DNA from 4 places in the Paracoccus sp. P2 genome. Region 1 is predicted to be linked to each of the others. Evidence: riboswitches for the same ligand, from Rfam matches in the RefSeq annotation. Region 1 holds a riboswitch; each other region holds the start of a gene.
What was found. Region 1 has a riboswitch for cobalamin ahead of ACDP63_RS04730 (DUF1636 family protein). Riboswitches for the same ligand answer to the same signal wherever they lie in the genome.
Positions count from the first base shown of each region.

Region 2: another riboswitch for cobalamin. It lies ahead of nrdH (glutaredoxin-like protein NrdH); the one in region 1 lies ahead of ACDP63_RS04730 (DUF1636 family protein).
Region 3: another riboswitch for cobalamin. It lies ahead of ACDP63_RS00870 (TonB-dependent receptor plug domain-containing protein); the one in region 1 lies ahead of ACDP63_RS04730 (DUF1636 family protein).
Region 4: another riboswitch for cobalamin. It lies ahead of ACDP63_RS08880 (ribonucleoside triphosphate reductase); the one in region 1 lies ahead of ACDP63_RS04730 (DUF1636 family protein).

Region 1 covers NZ_JBGOSN010000005.1:16,267-21,137, forward strand. Annotated here, with positions in the region: gene cobN (cobaltochelatase subunit CobN) at 1-1,694, opposite strand, end outside; gene cobW (cobalamin biosynthesis protein CobW) at 1,698-2,732, opposite strand; gene ACDP63_RS04730 (DUF1636 family protein) at 2,736-3,089, opposite strand; cobalamin riboswitch at 3,165-3,366, opposite strand; gene cobO (cob(I)yrinic acid a,c-diamide adenosyltransferase) at 3,404-4,015, shown strand; gene ACDP63_RS04740 (hypothetical protein) at 4,077-4,871, shown strand, end outside.
Region 2 covers NZ_JBGOSN010000001.1:190,056-194,926, forward strand. Annotated here, with positions in the region: gene nrdE (class 1b ribonucleoside-diphosphate reductase subunit alpha) at 1-1,435, opposite strand, end outside; gene nrdI (class Ib ribonucleoside-diphosphate reductase assembly flavoprotein NrdI) at 1,417-1,833, opposite strand; gene nrdH (glutaredoxin-like protein NrdH) at 1,842-2,063, opposite strand; cobalamin riboswitch at 2,155-2,346, opposite strand; gene ACDP63_RS00910 (TonB-dependent receptor) at 2,720-4,871, shown strand, end outside.
Region 3 covers NZ_JBGOSN010000001.1:181,916-186,786, forward strand. Annotated here, with positions in the region: gene ACDP63_RS00870 (TonB-dependent receptor plug domain-containing protein) at 1-1,846, opposite strand, end outside; cobalamin riboswitch at 1,981-2,197, opposite strand; gene ACDP63_RS00875 (SLC13 family permease) at 2,330-4,105, shown strand; gene ACDP63_RS00880 (PLP-dependent aminotransferase family protein) at 4,115-4,871, opposite strand, start outside.
Region 4 covers NZ_JBGOSN010000010.1:90,867-95,737, forward strand. Annotated here, with positions in the region: gene ACDP63_RS08865 (hypothetical protein) at 1-113, shown strand, start outside; gene ACDP63_RS08870 (anaerobic ribonucleoside-triphosphate reductase activating protein) at 98-724, opposite strand; gene nrdD (anaerobic ribonucleoside-triphosphate reductase) at 717-899, opposite strand; gene ACDP63_RS08880 (ribonucleoside triphosphate reductase) at 914-2,659, opposite strand; cobalamin riboswitch at 2,859-3,072, opposite strand; gene ACDP63_RS08885 (TonB-dependent receptor) at 3,319-4,871, opposite strand, start outside.

The DNA of each region.
Region 1 (4,871 bases):
GAGTCGACCAGCGGCGGCGGCATATGGCCCAGCGTCACCGCGGACAGCCGGCGCTTGGCCTGCGCGGCCTCGCCCGGATCGTTGACGATGAAGGGATAGACCACGGGCAGGTCGGCCAGCAGCGCCTCGGGCCAGCATTCATCGGACAGCGCCACGGATTTCCCCGGCAGCCATTCCAGCGTGCCATGCGCGCCCATGTGGATCAGCACCTCCGCCTGCGTCCGCAACCAGAGGTAGAAGGCAACGTAGTCGTGGCGCGGGGTGCGCGTCAGGTCGTGGTAATCGTCGGCGCGGGTCTTCACCTCGCCGCGCTCGGGCTGCAGGGCGATCAGGTCTGCGCCGTGGCGGAGGGCGGCGAAACGGAAGCCCTGGGCCGGCGGCTCGCCCCATGCCGCCTGCAGGTCGTCCTGCAGGCGTCGGGGCAGGCGGGCCAGCGCCTGCCGGTAGTCCGAAAGCGGCCAATGGATGCGCTCGGCCATCAGCCGGTGGCCGAGGTCGTCATGCGGGATGCCAAGGATCGTGCCGCATGATGCCAGCGCGTCTAACCCCACGGCATGGGCAAGCTGATGCGCCTTGCCGGGATAGGTGGAGAGCACCACCGCCCGGCGTGTCGCCTGCCGCAGCCGGTGCCAGGCCGTGACCCGCGCCACCGCAGCCTCGATGCGGTCCGTGTCCGGGGCGTGGATCACGCGGGCGAATTGCAGGTCGGGGTCGCGCTCTTGCGGTTGCTTGAAGCTGATCGCGCCCAGGAAGATGCGGCCATCGACCTCGGGCAGCACGACATGCATGGCCAGATCGGCGGCGGACAGGCCGCGCTCCTCGGCTGCCCAGAGCGCGCGGGGGGCGGTGGACAGCGCCACCTGGAAGACCGGGCAATCCGCACCGTCGAAGGGCGTGGCGCCGGCATCGTCGCGGGCGGAAAAGGCGGTCAGGTTCACCACCGCGATAAGGCCGGGCAGGTGCGGCGCCAGCCACTCGGCAAAGCCCGGCGCCTTGAGCGAGGGCGCAAAGACCCCGGTCGCCGCCAGCCCCGCCGCGCGCAGGGCGCGGATCATCGCATCCACCGGCGCAAGGTCGGCGGCGGTCAGGTAGCTGCGATAGAAGCTGACCAGCAGGCCGGGCTCGGGGCGGTCGATCACGCCGCGGTCGGGGTCGTAGAAGCCGAAATCCGGGATCGCGGCCTCGCCACGGACCGGGGCGGCGGGCAGTCCTGCCGCCTGCGCCAGTTCCGCCAGTGCCATCTGCGCCGCGACCGCGCCGCCCTGGTCGCAGAGCGCCGAAAGCCGGCGCAGCAGCGGCACCGGCAGGGTCGAGAAACGGTCCAGCGTGGGATCAGGGCGCCCGTCCGCCGGCAGGAAGGCCAGCGCGATGCCGCAGCGATGGGCGAGGTCTTGAAGGCTGGCCACGCCATAGGGCCAATAGGGCTCGCCGCCGATCAGCCGGACCAGCACGGCGCGGGCGCCCGAAAGCGTCGCCTCGACATATTGATCGACCGAGACCGGGTGCCGCAGCGCCGCGAGGTTGCACAGCCGCAGCGTGGGCAGGCCGCCGGCCGCCCGGTGCCAGCCCGCCGCGAAAGCGCCGAGGTCGCTGTCGGAATAGGACAGCACCACCAGGTCGGCGGGGCTTTGGCCGGGGTCGGTCGGGACCTCGGTTTCCTCAAGCCCACGGCTTTCGCGGAAGACGACGTGCATGGCTTACGCGGCCAGGACCGCCCGGATCGCGGCCTCGTCGATATCGTCATGCTCGGCGATGACGACAAGGCGCGAGGCGCGGGGCCCGTCGCCCCAGGGCCGGTCGTATTGGTGCCGCACCCGTTCGCCCACGGCCTGGACCAGCAGGCGCATGGGCTTGCCGGCGACGGCGACATGGCCCTTGACGCGCAGGATGTTCTGCTCGCGCGCCAGCCGCTCGATGCGGGTGGCAAGCTCGCCGGGGTCGGCGATCTCGGCCAGCTCGATCACCACCGAGTCGAAATCGTCATGTTCGTGGTCGTCGGCGCCGTCGTGATGGCTGGGGCGGGCGGCAAGGTCGTCCTCGGCCGCCGCGCCCAGCCCAAGGATCACCCGCGGGTCGATCACCCCATCGGTCAACGGCAGGATCGGCAGCTTGCGCGGCGCCTCGGCCTCGATCACCGCGCGGGCGGCGGCCAGCCCGTCCTCGCCGGCCAGGTCGGCCTTGGACAGCAGCACGATGTCGGCGCAGGCGATCTGGTCCTCGAACACCTCGGACAGGGGCGTTTCGTGGTCGAGGCTGTCGTCGGCGGCGCGCTGCGCCTCGACGGCGGCCTCGTCCGGGGCGAAGCGGCCGGCAGCGACGGCTTCGGCATCGGCCAGCGCGATCACCCCGTCCACGGTGATGCGCGAGCGGATGGCGGGCCAGTCGAAGGCTTTCAGCAAGGGCTTGGGCAGGGCAAGGCCCGAGGTCTCGATCAGGATGTGGTCGGGTTTCACCGGCATCGCCATCAGCCGCTCCAGCGTCGGGATGAAATCGTCGGCCACCGTGCAGCAGATGCAGCCGTTCGACAGCTCCATGATGTTCTCGGCCGGGCAGTTCTCGTCGGCGCAGGATTTCAGGATCTCGCCGTCGACGCCCATGGTGCCGAATTCGTTGACCAGCACCGCCAGCCGCTTGCCCTGCGGGTTCAGCATCAGGTGGCGGATCAGCGTGGTCTTGCCGGCGCCGAGAAAGCCGGTGATGACGGTCACGGGGGTCTTGGTCAGGTCGCTCATTTCTTATCCGATCGGGGGAATGCGCGCGAGGCTGCGCTTGCGGAAAATCGTGACGCGCTCGCGCCAGGGCACGATGCCGTCGGGGGCCTGGGCATAGGCGGCGGCGCCTAGCAGGATCTCGGGGGCGTCCTCGGCCGACATGCGGCCATAGACATAGGTCCAGCGGCCCGGCGCCGACAGCGCGATGGCGGCGCCGCTGGCGCAGGCGGACAGGCATTCGACCGGGACGATGCGCACGCCATCCGGTGCGCCTTCGGCTGCCAGCGCGTCATGCAGCCGCGCGCCGGGCACCGGCTCGCCCTCAAGCACCGGCTGGCCGGCGCGGCAGGTGATGCAGACATGCAGCGTGACTGTCATGCGCCCTTCATCCCTCAAGGCGGCACGAGGCAGGGGACCAGCGCCCAAGCCCCAGCGGGAACACCCCGTCCGCCGGTCAATCCTTCGCGCGCTGGCAGGTCTCCCGGCTTGCGGATTCGGGCTTTGGCCCACGGCCGCCCCGCCTTCCCGGCTTTCGCCAGTGGCCATGGGGCGACCTTTCCGGTCACGGTCGCGGGGGCGGCTGCTTCCAGGCGGTTGCCTGTCGCATTCCCTCTTCGCCTGTCGTAGGACAGGAACCAGCGCCCCCTGTCTGTGCGCGCCCGGTCCCGACTTGTCAAGCGAAGGAGTGCCCGATGCAGACCGACGACAACGCCCGCCATGCCGAGAAGATGGCGAAGATCAAGGCTGCCCGCGACCGGATGATGGCCGAGAAGCAGGGCGAGAAGGGCCTGGTCATCGTCCATACCGGCAAGGGCAAGGGCAAGTCCTCGTCCGGCTTTGGCATGATCCTGCGCTGCATCGCCCATGGCATGCCCTGCGCGGTGGTGCAGTTCATCAAGGGCGCCTGGGACACGGGCGAGCGGCGGCTGCTGACCGCGCATTTCGCCGGTCTGTGCCAGTTTCACGCCATGGGCGAGGGCTTCACCTGGGAGACGCAGGACAAGGCGCGCGACATCGCCGCCGCCCGCGCCGGTTGGGAAAAGGCCAAGGAACTGATCCGCGATCCGCAGATCCGCATGGTCCTGCTGGACGAGATCAACATCGCCCTGCGCTATGACTACCTGGACCTGGACGAGGTGCTGGACTTCCTGCGCAGCGAAAAGCCGCCGATGACCCATGTCGTGCTGACCGGGCGCAATGCCAAGCCGGAACTTGTCGCGCTGGCCGATCTTGTGACCGAGATGGAGCAGGTCAAGCACCCCTTCCGCGACGGCATCAAGGCCCAGCCTGGGGTGGAGTTCTAGCCCGTTTCCTGTCATCTGCCGCTGGTGCAGAACGAGTGATTTTTCGAAAGGATGTTCGAACATGTTTGCGAGACAAGGCCTTGTGGCACTGCTGGCGATCTGCCCCGTCTCGGCGGCCTGGGCGGTGCCCGCCACCGATGAGGGGGCCCAAAGGCTGCGCGGCGTTTTCCAGACCTATTTCGGCGGCACCGAGGGCGTGGTCGCCGTCACCCCGCAGGGCGAAAGCTATGAGCTGCGCATCGATCCGGCGCCGCTTCTGGCGCAGGTTCCGGCCGATCAGGCCCAGGTCAGCGTCTCGGCCCTGACCTATCGGCTGACCGACAATGGCGACGGCAGCTGGGGCGTCAGCGAGGACCAGGTGCTGAGCTGGTCGGTGGTGGTGCCGAAGATGTTCGAGCAGAAGGGCTCGACCAGGGTCGAATCGACCGGCATCTGGGACGAATCGCTGATGAGCTTTCGCGAACAGAAGGCGGTGATGACGGATTACGTCATCGAATCGGTGCAATATGCGCCGCCGCTGCCTGCTGCCGAAACCGCGCCCGACCAGCCCTCGGCCGAGCCGCAGGTGGTTTCGCGCGATCACCAGCGCACGGCGCGAATGGAATGGTCGGTGAACGGCGCGCCCGGCAAGGCCGGCGGCGTCGATCAGGCCATGAGCTTCACCGCCGAGGGGCTGGAGCAGTCGCAGGAGATCCTGATGGGTCCGGGCGGCCAGCCGATGACCTTCCAGATCACCGCGCCGGGCTACGAGGGCAGCGGCCAGATCACCGGCATGCGCAGCGAAGGCGTGCTGTCCCTGCTTTCCTGGTTCGTCGCCCATCCGTCCGAGGAACTGATCAAGGGCGCGCAGGACGGG
Region 2 (4,871 bases), on a different contig from region 1:
TGCGCTCGCGCGCCAGGAAGCCGTGCAGGTTCATCTGGCCCAGGCCCACGGCATGCGCCTCGTCATTGCCGCGCCGGATCGAGGGCACGGCCTCGATCGCCGACATTTCCGACACCGCGGTCAGCGCCCGGATCGCCATCTCGACGGTCGCGCCGAAATCCGGCCCGTCCATGGTCGCGGCGATGTTCAGCGAGCCGAGATTGCATGAAATATCAGTGCCTAAATGGGAATAGCTCAGATCTTCGTTGAACGTGCTCGCCTCGTTCACCTGCAGGATCTCGCTGCACAGGTTCGACATGCTGATGCGGCCGGCGACCGGGTTGGCGCGGTTCACCGTGTCCTCGAACATGATATAGGGATAGCCGCTCTCGAACTGGATCTCGGCCAGGGTCTGGAAGAAGGCGCGGGCATTGATCTTCTTCTTCCTGATGCGCTTGTCGTCGACCATCTCGGCATATTTCTCGGTCACGGAAATCTCCGAGAAGGGCAGGCCGTAGACCCGCTCCACGTCATGGGGCGAGAACAGATACATGTCCTCGTTGCGCTTGGCGAGCTCGAAGGTCACGTCGGGGATGACCACGCCGAGCGACAGCGTCTTGATGCGGATCTTCTCGTCGGCATTCTCGCGCTTGGTGTCGAGGAAGCGCAGGATGTCGGGGTGATGCGCGTTCAGGTAGACCGCCCCCGCGCCCTGCCGCGCGCCCAGCTGGTTGGCATAGGAAAAGCTGTCCTCCAGCAGTTTCATTACCGGGATGACGCCCGAGGACTGGTTCTCGATCCCCTTGATCGGCGCGCCGGCCTCGCGCAGGTTGGTCAGCATCAGGGCGACGCCGCCGCCGCGCTTGGAAAGCTGCAGCGCCGAATTGATGCCGCGGCCGATGCTCTCCATGTTGTCCTCCAGCCGCAAGAGGAAGCACGAGATCAGCTCGCCCCGCGACTTCTTGCCGGCGTTCAGGAAGGTCGGCGTCGCCGGCTGGAAGCGGCCCGACAGGATTTCCTCCATGAAGCGCATGGCGAGATCCTGGTCGCCGCGCGCCAAGGCCAGCGCGACCATGACCACCCGGTCCTCGTAGCGTTCCAGATAGCGCCGCCCGTCGCGGGTCTTCAGCGTGTAGCTGGTATAATACTTGAAGGCGCCCAGGAAGGTCGGAAAGCGGAACTTCCGCGCATAGGCCGCGTCCCAGATCCGGTGCAGGAACTCGCGCGGATACTGCTCCAAGACTTCGGCCTCGTAATAGCCCTCGTCCACCAGATAGCCCAGCTTCTCGTCCAGCGAGTGGAAGAAGACGGTGTTCTGGTTGACATGCTGCAGGAAATACTGCCGCGCGGCCTTGCGATCCGCGTCGAAGCGGATGCGGCCCTCGCCGTCGTAAAGGTTCAGCATCGCGTTCAGCGCGTGATAGTCCAGCTCGGCCTTTACGCCATCGTCAAGCATTCCGTCCCCCAGAATTTCTCAAGCCCCGCCCGGACGCGGGAAAGATCATTGTCGTCGCCCGCCAGCTCGAAGCGGTAAAGCACGGGCACGTTGCATTTTGCGGCGATCACCCTGGCCGACAGGGCGAAGGCGGTGCCGAAATTGCGGTTGCCGCTGCCGATCACGCCGCGCAGCAGGCCGCGGCGGGCGGGATCGTTCAGAAAACGGATCACCTGTTTCGGCACCGCGCCGCGTCCCTCGCCATCGGCATAGGTCGGGCAGATCAGCACATAGGGCGCCGCGGGCTGCGGCAGCGCGTCGCGCGGCGAGACCGGAATGCGCCCGGCCGCCAGCCCCAGCCGCGCGACGAAGCGCGCGGTGTTCCCCGAGGCCGAGGAATAATAGACCAGCCCGCCCATGGCGCCGGTCAGGACAGCCGGCCGATCATGTCGGGCCGGAAGCCCGCCCAATGCGCATCGCCGGCGACGACCACCGGGGCCTGACGATAGCCCAGCGAGGCGACCAGCTCCATCGCCGCCTCGTCCTCGGTCAGGTCGACCAGCCGATAAGCCAGGCCGCGCGCGTCGAGCGCCCGCGTGGTGGCGGTGCATTGCACGCAGGCGGGCTTGGAGTAAACGGTGATGGGCATGGCCCGGCTCCTTCTGTTCTGTCGGCAAGAGGGGGCCGGGCCGATGGACATGCCACCGGACCCTGTTCCAGCCCCGCGCCCGCCGCACGGTTTCGTTCTTTCGCGCCATGGCAGGTCTTCTGACTTGCGGGTCTCGGCTCGGCCGGCCTTCCCGGAGCCTGGGCTCCAGTGGCATTCCAGCGTCGCTCGCCGCTTACAGCTGCGGGGGCAGTGCCGGCTTTTCACCGGCTTCCCTTTTCATCCCCGAGTCGGCCCCAGGGCAACCATGACCCCCGCAGTTAGCCACGGGTCACAGGCCGGGTCAATCCAGATTTAGTGGGCGATGGCACTGTTCTTGGAACATCTGGTGGGCCGCCGGGATCGCGGGCAGGGGCTGGATATGCTGCCGGCGGCGGTGATGACGGGCCATGGCGCGGGCGCAGCACCCGGCAGACTGTTGGATTATGGCAACAGGCGAGGTTGCGGAGCCGGGAAATGACGCTGCGTCGTTTGACAAGGTATGACAATTTGTCCTCTTGCGTTGATCAAGCGCAGCCGGACCGCGGTTTCACCCCGCTTTCCGCTGCGCGAACGCGCAAGCCATTGATGAGCCAGCACCTTCCTGTCGTTTCCGCCTTGAGGCGGTTGCGACTCATCTTTCGTGCCGGGATCAACCCATGAACAAAACCCATCCCAAACCGCCTGCCTCGGGGTCAGCCGCGCAATTGCTGCCGACCCTGGGCTTGCTGCCCGTGCTGGCCATCTCGGCCGGCGTGGCCGGCCCCGCCCAGGCGCAGGATACCGTTACCCTGGACACGGTGGTCATCCGCCGCCAGCAGGGCAACGAGGCCGAGACCAGCTACAAGGTCACCGAGAGCGCCTCGGACAAGGCCACCGCGCCGCTGCTCGACACGCCCAAGACCGTGACCGTCGTCACCGCGCGCCAGATCGAGGAGCGCGGCCAGACCTCGGTCGCGGACGTGCTGCGCACCACGCCGGGCGTCACCCTGGGCGCGGGCGAGGGCGGCGTGCCGCAGGGCGTGCGCCCCTATATCCGCGGCTTCGAGGCCAGCCAGGACATGCTGGTCGACGGCATGCGCAACGCCTCGCGCACGCAATACGAGGCCTTCAACCTGGAATCGATCGAGATCAGCAAGGGTCCGGGCGGCGTCTATTCCGGCGCCGGTTCGACCGGCGGCACCATCAGCCTGAACAGCAAGACCCCGCAGTCGGGCGCCTTTGACGAGGTGGCGCTGTCCTATGGCACCGGCAACTATGTCCGCGGCACGCTGGATTCGAACCGTGAATTCGGCGCGATCGGCCTGCGCCTGAACCTGATGGGGCAGCACGTCGACGATCTGGGCGGGCGCGACGGCGTCGAGTCCCGGCGCTTCGGCGTGGCGCCCAGCATCAGCTATCGCCTGACCGACGACAGCAAGATCACCGCCGGGCTGTATTACTACAAGGACGAGGATACGCCCGATTACGGCGTGCCGATGTCCAATGCGAGCACGCCGGCGGCATGGCGGCGTGGTTCGGGCACCAGCGTCGACCCGTTCCTGCCGGCCGATGTCGAGCCCGATACCTTCTACGGCCTGCACGCGCGCGATTTCCGCGATCTCGAATCCGCCTCGGGCTATGTGAAGTTCGAACATGCCTTCTCGGACAGCCTGCGGCTGACCACGGCCCTGCGCAAGGCGCGCGACACCAACACCTATGTCGTGACCTCGCCGACCTCGGGCAGCGACGGGCTGGTGTCGCGCAGTTCCAAGGCTTCGGACCGGGTGAACGAGACCGTGTCGTTCAACGCCCAGCTTTCGGGCGAGGCACGGGCCTGGGGCGTCGAGCATCGCTTCGCGGTCGGGGTGGACATCGCCAATTCCCGCGCCGCCACCCGCCGGCTGGCGGTGAACAATCCCGACCCGATGCCGACCTCGCCCTATGAGAATCCGAATCCCGGCGCGTTCTGGGGCGGCAGCATCGAGCGCGGCGGCGAGACCGGCTACAGCACCACCAAGTCGCGCGGCGTCTACGCGCTGGACACCATCACCTTCACCCCGCAATGGGAGGTGACGGTGGGGCTACGCTGGGACGATTACAGCGTCGACAGCGTCACCCATGCGACCGAGGATGATCCACGCGCGAGCAACGACAACGATTCCGATTTCCTGAACGGGATGCTGGGCGTGGTTTACAAGCCGGTGCCCAATGGCTCGATCTATGCCTCGGCCAGCACCTCCTCGAACCCGGCGGGCGAAGGCGCGGGCACCGGCGGCAGCAATGCCTCGGACGATCTGGACAGCCTCGATCCCGAGCGCAGCGTGAATTACGAGATCGGCACGAAATGGCTGGTGCTGAACGATCAGCTTGAGCTGAGCGCGGCGCTGTTCAGGACCGAAAAGGACAATGCCCGCGTCACCAACGCCCTGGGCGAGACCGAAAATATCGGCAATACCATCGCCAAGGGCATCGAGCTGGGCTTTGCCGGCCAGCTCACCGAGCGCTGGGGCATCTGGGGCGGCTATGTCTATCAGGACGTCAAGCTGAAGGACGGCGGCTGGAGTACGCCGCGCGGCGGCGGCGATCCCTATCCGAACCCCGCCACCGGCAAGCAGGTCGTGAAGATCCCGCGCAACAGTTTCTCGCTGTGGACGACCTATGACTACAGCCCGGAACTGACGCTGGGCGGCGGCGTGACCTATACCGGCAAGCGCATGGCCAGCTATTCGCAGAACGGCGATGCCGATGCCGGCCTGCCGTCAAGCTGGCGCACCGACCTGATGGCGGCCTATCGGCTGAACGAGGCCACGGCGTTGCAGCTCAACATCA
Region 3 (4,871 bases), on a different contig from region 1:
GGTCGAACAGGTTCACCACGCGGCCTGTCAGGCGCAGGTTTTCGGTCAGGTCATAGCCGGCGGCCAGGTTGACGGTGACGTAATCGGGCAATTCGGTGGTCGGCGGGCTGTAGTTCCTGAACCATTCCGCGTCGTAACTGCTGCCGGCATAGCGCAGATCGGCTGTGACCGAACCGCGCCCCTGCGCAATATCGGCCGTCGCGCGCAGGCCAAGCAGGTGGCGGGGCTGGCGCACGACGGGCTGGTCGTCCTCTGTGCGGGCATCCGTGTAGGTATAGGTCGCGCCCAGCCGAAGCCAGTCGGTCGCTTCATATTCCAGGTCGGCCTCGAACCCCTTGCGCTTGCTGGTGCCGTCAAGGTTTTGCGACGTGTTGCCGGTCCCGATGATCATATCCTCGACCTTGCTGGTGAAAAGCGTCACTCCCAGCGCGCCCCGCCCCGCGGCAAAGTTCCAGTCGGCGCCGATTTCCTGGCTGCGGCTGGTTTCGGGCGTCAGATCGGCATTGCCGTCATAGCTGCCCGGCGCATAGCCATAAAGTTCGAACATGGTGGGATTGACGATGGCTTTGCCGGCCGCTGCGCGCAGACGCAGGTCGCGGCCGGGCACCTGCCATGCCGCGGCGATGTTCCAGGTGGTCGCATGGCGGAAATCGTCGTTGAAATCGCGCCGCATGCCGGCCTGGACGCCGATCCCGTTGTCGAACTGTCCCTGATATTCCAGAGAGGCCGATTTCGTGTCGCGCTCGTACCGGCCGCCCGATGCAAAGGAGTTCTCGTAGATCTCGCGTTTCTTCTGCACCGCCACATTCAGCTTTTGCGCGGCATCGCGGGCATTGCCGCCATCCAGCGCCCAACTGCCGGTATATTTGAAGTTCCGCAGCCGCGAGGCGTCGCTGTAATCCGGCAGGCCGCCGTTGAAATGCGCCGTGTTCTGGTTGGCGCCAGAGACGGCAAAGCGGTTGAGCAGCCTGCCGCCGAAAGCTTCGCCTTCCAGCCACAGCGAACCATAGGTTTCGTCCCGGTCGGCGGTCAGCGGTGCGTCGACGATATAGTCGTCGGGCGAATCCACGAAAGAGACGGCCCGGTCATAACCGTATTCCTGCCAGATGCGCCTAAGCGTGAAACCGACGGTCGCGCTTTCGGTCAGATCATATGAGCCGTTCAGGCCCAGCACGCGCTGCCGGTTGAACTCGGTATCCCCGCCGGGGCTGCGCGATTCGTCCTCGCCATCGGTGCGGCGCGCCACCGCGGACAGGCTGATGCTGCCGCGCCCGTCCCCCGCCTGCACAAAGGCGCTGGCGGTGCGGGTGTCCAACCCGCCGATCTCGACCGTGCCGCCATAGCCCGGCCCCTGCGCAGAGGCGCGACGGGTGGTGATCGAGATGACGCCGGATGCGGCATTGGCGCCGTAGATGGCGGATTGCGGGCCGCGCAGCACCTCGATGCGCTCGATGTCCTCGGCCAGCATGCCGCTGAAGATATAGTCGCCGTTGCCGGGGGAATTGGCCTCGACCCCGTCGATCAGCACCAGCACGTGATTGGATTCGCCGCCGCGGATGCGGATCTTGGCCACCGTTTCGCCGGTCGAGGTGACGGAAAGTCCGGGGACCGTGCGCAAAGCGTCCTGGACGGTGATGACCCGGCGGCTTTGCAGGTCTTCGCTGGTCAGCACGGTATGGGCGCGGCCATAGGCGCTTTCGGCCACCGGCGACAGGCCGGCGGACAGGACCAGGGTGTCAAGCACGACCTGGTCCTGGACCTGCTGGCCCGTGGCGGCACAGGGCAACAGGGCGGCGGGCAGTACGGCGGCGGTTGTGGCCAGCAGCGAAAGCGGGGTTCTGAACATTCCAAAGCCTTTCCAACGCGGGCGTTCGGCCCGCGATTTGCAGAAATGCCCTGTGGAAAGGCTGGCAGGCCCGACCGCAGGACGGTGATCGTCACCTCTGCGGAACGGCCGCTTTCCAGACGCGCCCCGCGCCGGAAATGGGTGATCGCCACGGCAGGTCTCCTGGCTCGCGGATCGCTGCTCGGGCCGGCCTTCCCAGGAGATCCCAGTGGCACGTTCGACCGTCGCTCACCGCTTACAGTTGCGGGGGCAGCCCCGGCCTTGCCCCGGCCGCATCGCGGCCCATGGGCGCACCGGTGTTCCCTTTTGATCCGGCGCAGATCCGCCGGAACCGTAGCGGCCCTGCATTGCCGCAGCCGGGCAAGGGCTGTCAAGCGCCAATCCGGTGCCGCCGGGCGGCCGCGACAACCTGTCCTGCCGCGGAACCGCCCGCCGGCCTGCGGCATTGGATAGCGTATCCGACGAAAGGGAGGGTCAAGCCACATGGCCATGCCGCAGCTCCTGGCCGTGCTGATCCTTTGCGCGATGATGGTGCTGTTCGTCTGGGGGCGGCTGCGCTACGACGTGGTGGCGATGATCGCGCTGCTGGCCTCGCTGGTGGCGGGCACGGTCAAGCCGGACGAGGCGTTCCGCGGCTTCAGCGACGATATCGTCATCATCGTCGGCAGCGCGCTGGTGGTCAGCGCCGGCATCTCGCGCTCGGGCGTGATCGAGGCGGTGATACGCCGGCTGCTCGGGCGGTTGCGGGCCCTGCGCTGGCAGCTGCTGGTGCTGGTCGGCTCGGTCACGGGCCTGTCGGCGCTGGTCAAGAACATCGGCGCGCTGGCCATGCTGATGCCCGCCGCGCTGAAGATGGCGCGGCGCTCGGGGCATTCGCCCTCGGCCTATCTGATGCCGATGGCCTTCGGCTCGCTCCTGGGTGGGCTGATCACGCTGGTCGGCACCTCGCCCAACATCATCGTCTCGCGGGTGCGCGAGCAGATGACGGGCCAGCCCTTCACCATGTTCGACTATGCGCCGGTCGGCCTCGGGTTGTCGCTGGTGGGGCTGGTCTTTCTGCTTTTCGCCCATCGGCTGCTGCCGCGCGACCGCCGTGCCACGGCCTCGCTGAGCGAGGCGGTGAACATCAGCGACTATCACACCGAAGCCACCGTCCCCGAGGGCGCCGATATCGTCGGCATGACGGTGGGCGACTATCTGGGCGCCGTCGATGGCGAGGTGGCCGTCACCGGGCTGATCCGGGGCGACGTCCGTCGCGCGGTGACACTGCCCGACACGGTGATCCGCGTCGGCGACACGCTGCTTCTGCGCGGCGAGCCGAATGCGTTGGAACGCGCCGTGACCAAGCTGGGCATGGAACTGACCCGGCAGGATGCGGCCGCCGAGGAGGGCCTGCCTGCCGACCAAATCGGTGTGATCGAGGCGGTGATCGCGCCCGCCTCGCTGCTGGTGGGGCAAAGCGTGGGGCGGATCGCGCTTTTCGACCAGCATGGCGTGAACCTGATCGCCATCTCGCGCGCCGGGCATCGCATGACCCAGCGGCTCAGCCAGACGGTGCTGGCGGCGGGCGACGTGCTGCTGGTGCAGGGGCCGATCGACCGCCTGCCCGAGCGGATGCGGGTGCTGGGTCTCTTGCCCCTGGCCGAGCGCCATATCCGGCTGGGCGGGGTGCGCAAGCAATTGCTGCCGGTGCTGATCCTGACGGTCGCCATGGCGGCGACGGCGGCGGGGCTGGTGCCTGTCGCCATCGCCTTCTTCGCCGCCGCCGTGCTGATGATCCTGACCGGCACGATCAGCGCCGAGGAGGCTTACGAGGCCATCGAATGGCCGATCCTGGTCATGCTGGGCGCGCTGATCCCGGTCAGCGAGGCGCTGCAAAAGACCGGCGTGACCGAGCTTCTGGGCGCCTGGCTGTCGCAGGCGGCGATGGGCCTGCCGGTCTGGGGTGCGGTGACGCTGATCCTGGTCGCGGCCATGGCGGTCACGCCCTTTCTGAACAATGCCGCGACCGTGCTGGTCATGGCGCCGATCGCGGCGACCTTTGCCAGCGAACTCGGCTATCGGCCCGATGCCTTCCTGATGGCGGTGGCGGTGGGGGCAGGCTGCGACTTCCTGACCCCCATCGGGCATCAGTGCAACACGCTGGTCATGGGGCCGGGCGGCTATCGCTTTGGCGATTACGCCCGGCTGGGCGCGCCGCTGTCGGTGCTGGTGGTGCTGACCGGCGTGCCGCTGATCCTGATGGTCTGGCCGGTGTGACGGGCGGCTTCAGCCCGCCTCGGCCAGCGCGGCGCGGATGGCGCGGGCCAGGCGGCGGCAGCCCTCCTCCAGCCGCTCGGGCGGGTTCAGGGTAAAGTTCAGCCGCAGCGAACGGCGGTCCAGCCCCTCGGGATCGAAGGCGCTGGAGGGCGAGATGCAGACCCCCTCGGCCATCGCGTGATGCAGCAGCCGGTCGGTATCCAGCCGCGGATCGCGCGCCGTGGCCCAGACGAACATGCCGCCGACCGGCACCTGCCAGTCCAGCTCGCCCGCCAGATGCGCCTGCAGGGCGGCGCAAAGCGCGTCGCGCCGGGCGCGATAGATCGCCAGCACCTCGGGGCGGATGCGGTCGGTGATCCCCGCCTGCAACGCGCGCAGCGCCAGCATCTGCGACAGGCCGCTGGTGCACATGTCCGAGCCCTGCTTGGCGGTGGCCAGCGCCACGATCATCTCGGGGGCGGCGATCACCCAGCCGATGCGCAGCCCCGGCGCCAGTTCCTTGGAGAGCGAGCCCATGTAGACCACCGGCCCGCCATAGGGGCCGGGCCGCTCGGCCGCCGACAGTTCGAGCAGCCGGGGCAGCGGCTCGCCTTCGTAGTAAAGCGCGCCATAGGGGTCGTCCTCGATCAGCCAGGTGCCGGTGGCATGGGCGGCGGCGACCAGCGCCTGCCGCTCGGGCAGTGCCACCAGCCGGCCGCTGGGATTCGAAAAATTCGGCACCGTATAGGCGAATTGCGCCCCCGCCAGCGCGGCATGGGGGTCGAAA
Region 4 (4,871 bases), on a different contig from region 1:
GTGCTGCCCGCGCAGGGCGCAAGCGCTTACCGCTCCGCCGGTCCATCCGCCAGCAGCTTCGCGGCGATATGCCGGCCGCGCGGAAGGGGCCGGACCTTCAGTCCCGCAGGTGAACGGGTCGGCTCCGCCGCACGCCGGTGTGGCGGCAGGTCTGCAAGACATGGTCGGCGACACCCAGCGCCGCCAGTTCCGCGCCCATCTGCGCCAGAGCCGCCTCGTCGATCAGTTCGGGATCGACCGTCGTGCGCACCTGATGGGCCGTGCCGCTGGCCAGCAGCAGCCGCAGGCTTTCCCTGGCCCTGTCGCCGCTGCCGGCCGCGCCCGTCACCCGCCGATAGCCGGAAAACGGCGCCTTCACGTCGAAGCCGACCCAGTCGCAAAGCGGCAGCACCGCCGCAAGCCGGGCCGGGTAAGGGCCGGCCGTATGCAGGCCGGTCCTGAACCCCAGGTCCCGGACCGCCCGCATCGCCTGGGGCAGGCCGCGCTGAAGCGTCGGTTCCCCGCCCGAGAACACCACGCCGTCGAGCAGGCTGCGCCGTCCCGCCAGAAAGCCCAGGATCTCTTGCCAATCCAGCGCCCCCTCGGCCTCGGGCGGGATGAGATGCGGGTTGTGGCAATAGGGGCAGTCCCAGGGACAGCCCTGCAGGAAAAGGGTGGCGACCAGCTCGCCCGGCCAGTCGCAGCTGGAGAGGCGCTGCAGGCCGCCGATGCGGATCTCAGCCAAGATCGGCCTGCCGCTCGCTGAAATACAGCCGCTCGCGGAATTCGCCCTTCTTGCCGCGGTTGAACGAGGATACCGGGCGGTGATAGCCCATCACCCGCGTCCAGATCTCGCAGGGCTGGCGTTCCTCATCCGCCAGCAGGATCTCTTCCGGTCCGGTTTTCCGGTCGTCGAACATGGTCTTTTCCTTTCTCAATGCGCGGCCGATTGCCGCTTTTTCGCGATAAGCTCTTCGTCGCAGCGCGGGCAGAACGCGTGTTCGCCCGCGATATGGCCATGCCTGGGGCAGACCGAGAATGTCGGCGTGACGGTGATGTAGGGCAGGCCGAAGTTCTCCAGTGCCCGGCGCACCAGCTTGCGGCAGGCCTCGGCCGAGGACAGCTGCGTGCCCATGTAGAGATGCAAGACCGTGCCGCCGGTGTATTTGCGCTGCAGCGCCTCTTGCCGTTCCAGCGCCTCGAACGGGTCGTCGGTAAAGCCGACCGGAAGCTGGCTCGAGTTTGTGTAGTAAGGCTCGTGTTCGGTGCCGGCCTGGAGAATGCCGGGGAAACGCTTGCGGTCCTCCTTGGCGAAGCGATAGGTGGTGCCCTCTGCCGGCGTCGCCTCCAAGTTATAGAGATGTCCGGTCTGTTCCTGGAAGGCGGTGATGCGCGCCCGCAGATGGTCGAGCAGCCGCAGCGCGAAGCCATGGCCCCAGCTCGTGGTGATGTCATGTGCATCGTCGGTGAAGTTGCGGATCATCTCGTTGATGCCGTTCACGCCCAGGGTCGAAAAATGGTTGCGCAGCGTGCCCAGGTAGCGCCGGCTATAGGGAAACAGCCCGTCGTCCATCAGCCGCTGGATCACCCGGCGCTTGATCTCCAGGCTGTCGCGGCCCAGGTCGAGCAATTCGTCCAGGCGACGCCGGAGCCCGGCCTCGTTGCCCTTGTGCAGATGGCCCAGCCGCGCGCAGTTGACGGTGACGACGCCCAGCGAGCCGGTCTGCTCGGCGCTGCCGAACAGGCCGTTGCCGCGTTTCAGCAGCTCGGTCAGGTCCAGTTGCAGCCGGCAGCACATGGACCGCACCATGTTCGGCTTGAGGTCCGAGTTCAGGAAGTTCTGGAAATAGGGCAGGCCGTATTTCGCCGTCATCGCGAACAGCAGCTTGGCGTTCTCGCTGTCCCAGGGAAAGTCCGGCGTGATGTTGTAGGTCGGGATCGGAAAGGTGAAGACCCGGCCCTTTTCGTCGCCGCGCGTCATCACCTCGATATAGGCGCGGTTGATCATGTCCATCTCGGCCTGCAAGGCGCCATAGGTGAAATTCATTGGCTGACCGCCGATCACGGGCACCTGGTCGCGCAGATCCTCGGGGCAGACCCAGTCGAAGGTCAGGTTGGTGAACGGGGTCTGCGTGCCCCAGCGCGAGGGGACGTTGAGGTTGAAGATCAGCTCCTGCATGGCCTGCCGCACCTCGGCATAGCCCAAGCCATCCTTGCGGATGAAGGGGGCCATATAGGTGTCGAAGGAACTGAAGGCCTGCGCGCCGGCCCATTCGTTTTGCAGCGTTCCCAGGAAGTTCACGATCTGGCCGATGGCGCTGGACAGGCGTTTCGGCGGCCCGGCCTCGACCTTGCCGGGGACGCCGTTGAAGCCCTCGGTCAGCAAGGTGCGCAGCGACCAGCCGGCGCAATAGCCGGCCAGCATGTCGAGGTCGTGGATATGCAGGTCGCCCCGGCGGTGCGCCTCGCCCACGGCAAGCGGATAGACATGCGACAGCCAGTAGTTGGCCACCACCTTGCCCGAGACGTTCAGGATCAGCCCGCCGAGCGAATAGTCCTGGTTGGCGTTGGCATTCACCCGCCAATCGGCACGGTCCAAGTATTCGTTGACCGACGAGGCGACATCGACGGCGACATCCCTTGCCGGCGCGGCGGGCGGGGGCGTAAGCGGCGCCGGCATCAACGCGCCCTCCCTTGCCTGCGGCTTGCTGCCGCCCTTGCGGTGCTGCGGACGGCGACGCCGGCCTCGGCAGGTCTGGTGGTGAAGAATGGCCGCATCTGTTCCCCGTGCTGCTGTGGGCGGGGCAGGCCAGGACGCATGGAGCCCTGCGGCGACAAGGCCGCATTGCCAGGCGCACCGCCGGGACACCCCGCCCGTGGTTCATCGTCATCGTCACGGCAGGTCTCCTGGCTCGCAGGTCGCGGCCCTTGCCGGCCTTCCCAATGCCGTGCGGCACCAGTGGCGTGATCCGGCGCAGGCTCGCTGCTTACAGTTGCGGGGGCAGCGCCGGCCTTGCTCCGAAAGGCGCACCGGCTTCCCTCTTCGCTTTCGGGCCGGATCGACCCGAAAGAACCGTGATGCCTACATATAGGGATTAAGGCGCCGTATCCGTCAAGATGTTGTATTGACCTGCGACACTTTGTCCAAGAGAGGAAGTCAGACCGCTCACAACAACGGGTGCAGCGGACCTGAAGCAGGCCGATACGGTTTTGTACATGCAAATTTTCTGCTTGTGGTAGAGCGTCGTACAATTCGGAACCGGCCAGTCCAGGCCCGATGGATCAGCAGGCTCTTAGAGAAGATGAATGCCCCGATCCTTGTCGGGGCATTCGTTCGCATCAGAAGGTCATCTTCAGGCCGATACCCAGCTCGCGTGGCTCGACCACGGTGGCCTCGAAGCCGCCGATCGAGCGGCTGGCCCGCAGATAGGTCACCGAGCGGTCGTCGAACAGGTTGTTGACATAGGCGAAGGCCTGCAGGTTCTCGCGCGGTTGCCAGGTCAGCCGGGCATTGGCCACGGTATAGGAATCGACCCAGGTGTCGCGGTCCTCGTTGTCGTCGGAATAATAGCCGTCGGTATGGCGCAGCTGGCCGCTGAGCCGCCATTCCGGGGTGATGTCCCAATCGGCCGCCAGCGAAAGCGTATAGTCCGGGGACCGGCCGAAGCGATGGCCCTGGTAATCCGCCGCCGCGCTGGTGAAGCGGCTGATCTCGGTATGCAACAGGCCCAGCCCCGCCTTGACCCGCAGATTGTCGCGCAGCAGATAGTCCATCCCCAGTTCCAGGCCATAGGACTTGGCGCGCTCGGCATTGACGGTGATCGAACTGCCGATGTTCTCGGGCAGGCTGGTCACGACATAGCGCTGCGCATCATGGAGCTGGGTGTAGAACAGGTTGCCGGTCAGTTCCAGCCGGTCGTCGAGCAACCGGGTGCGGCCGAAGATCTCGTAGTTCCACGAGGTCTCGGCGTCGAAGGGCACGTATTCCCCGCTGGTCAGGTTCAGCGTCACCCCGCCTGGGTTGTAACCCTTGCTGATCATGGCGCCGATGCGGGTCGATGCGTCCAGGTCATAGGCCAGCGCGATCCTGGGCAGCCAGGCGTCGAAGCTTTCGTCGTAATCCAGCACGTTCGGGGTAAAGCTCGACACGCCGCGCCGGGTGATGTCGTCGCGCTGATAGCGCAGCCCGCCGGTCAGGCTCCAGCGGTCGGCAAGGCGCCAGGTGGTTTCGGCGAATATCCCCAGGCTGTCCTTGCGGTCGTCATAGGTGGTGGTGCCGCGGTAATCCAGAAGCTCGTCCGAATCGGTGCGCGAGACGAACAGTCCCGCTACGCCGCTGAACTGGTCTTCGGGCGTCCCGAAGGTTACGCGCGTCTCGTTCGAGGTCACGTCCTGATCCAGGATCGCTGTGCCCGCGCTGACCGGCTCGGTCGAGCGTTTGACCCAGATGTCGGAATATTGCAGCTGGTTGAACAACGTCCAGCCATTGCCGAATTCATAGCTGACATCAAGGATGGTGGTGTTCGTGCGCAGCCGCCAGCTGGGATTCGAGGCGGTGGCGCTTTCCAGATCCTCATAGGGCTCGGTCGCGGCTTCCCAGTTCGGCCGGTTGGTCAGGCTGTGCGAGAAGGTCAGCTTGCCCTCGAGCCCCGGGATCTCCTGCGGCTGCCACAGCAGCTTGGCGCGGATGGTGCGGGATTCATGGTCCTGGTCGGTCGAGCCGACGGCGAAATCCGGGTTGGTATAGTCGATGTAATTGTCGCGCGCCCAGTAGTCGACGGCGATGCGCCCGGCCAGATCCTCGGACAAGGGCCCCGAGGCCATCAGGCTGGCGCGGCGGCGGTTGTGGCTGCCATATTCCAGCTGCGCGGCGCCCTCGGGCTGGAAAGTCG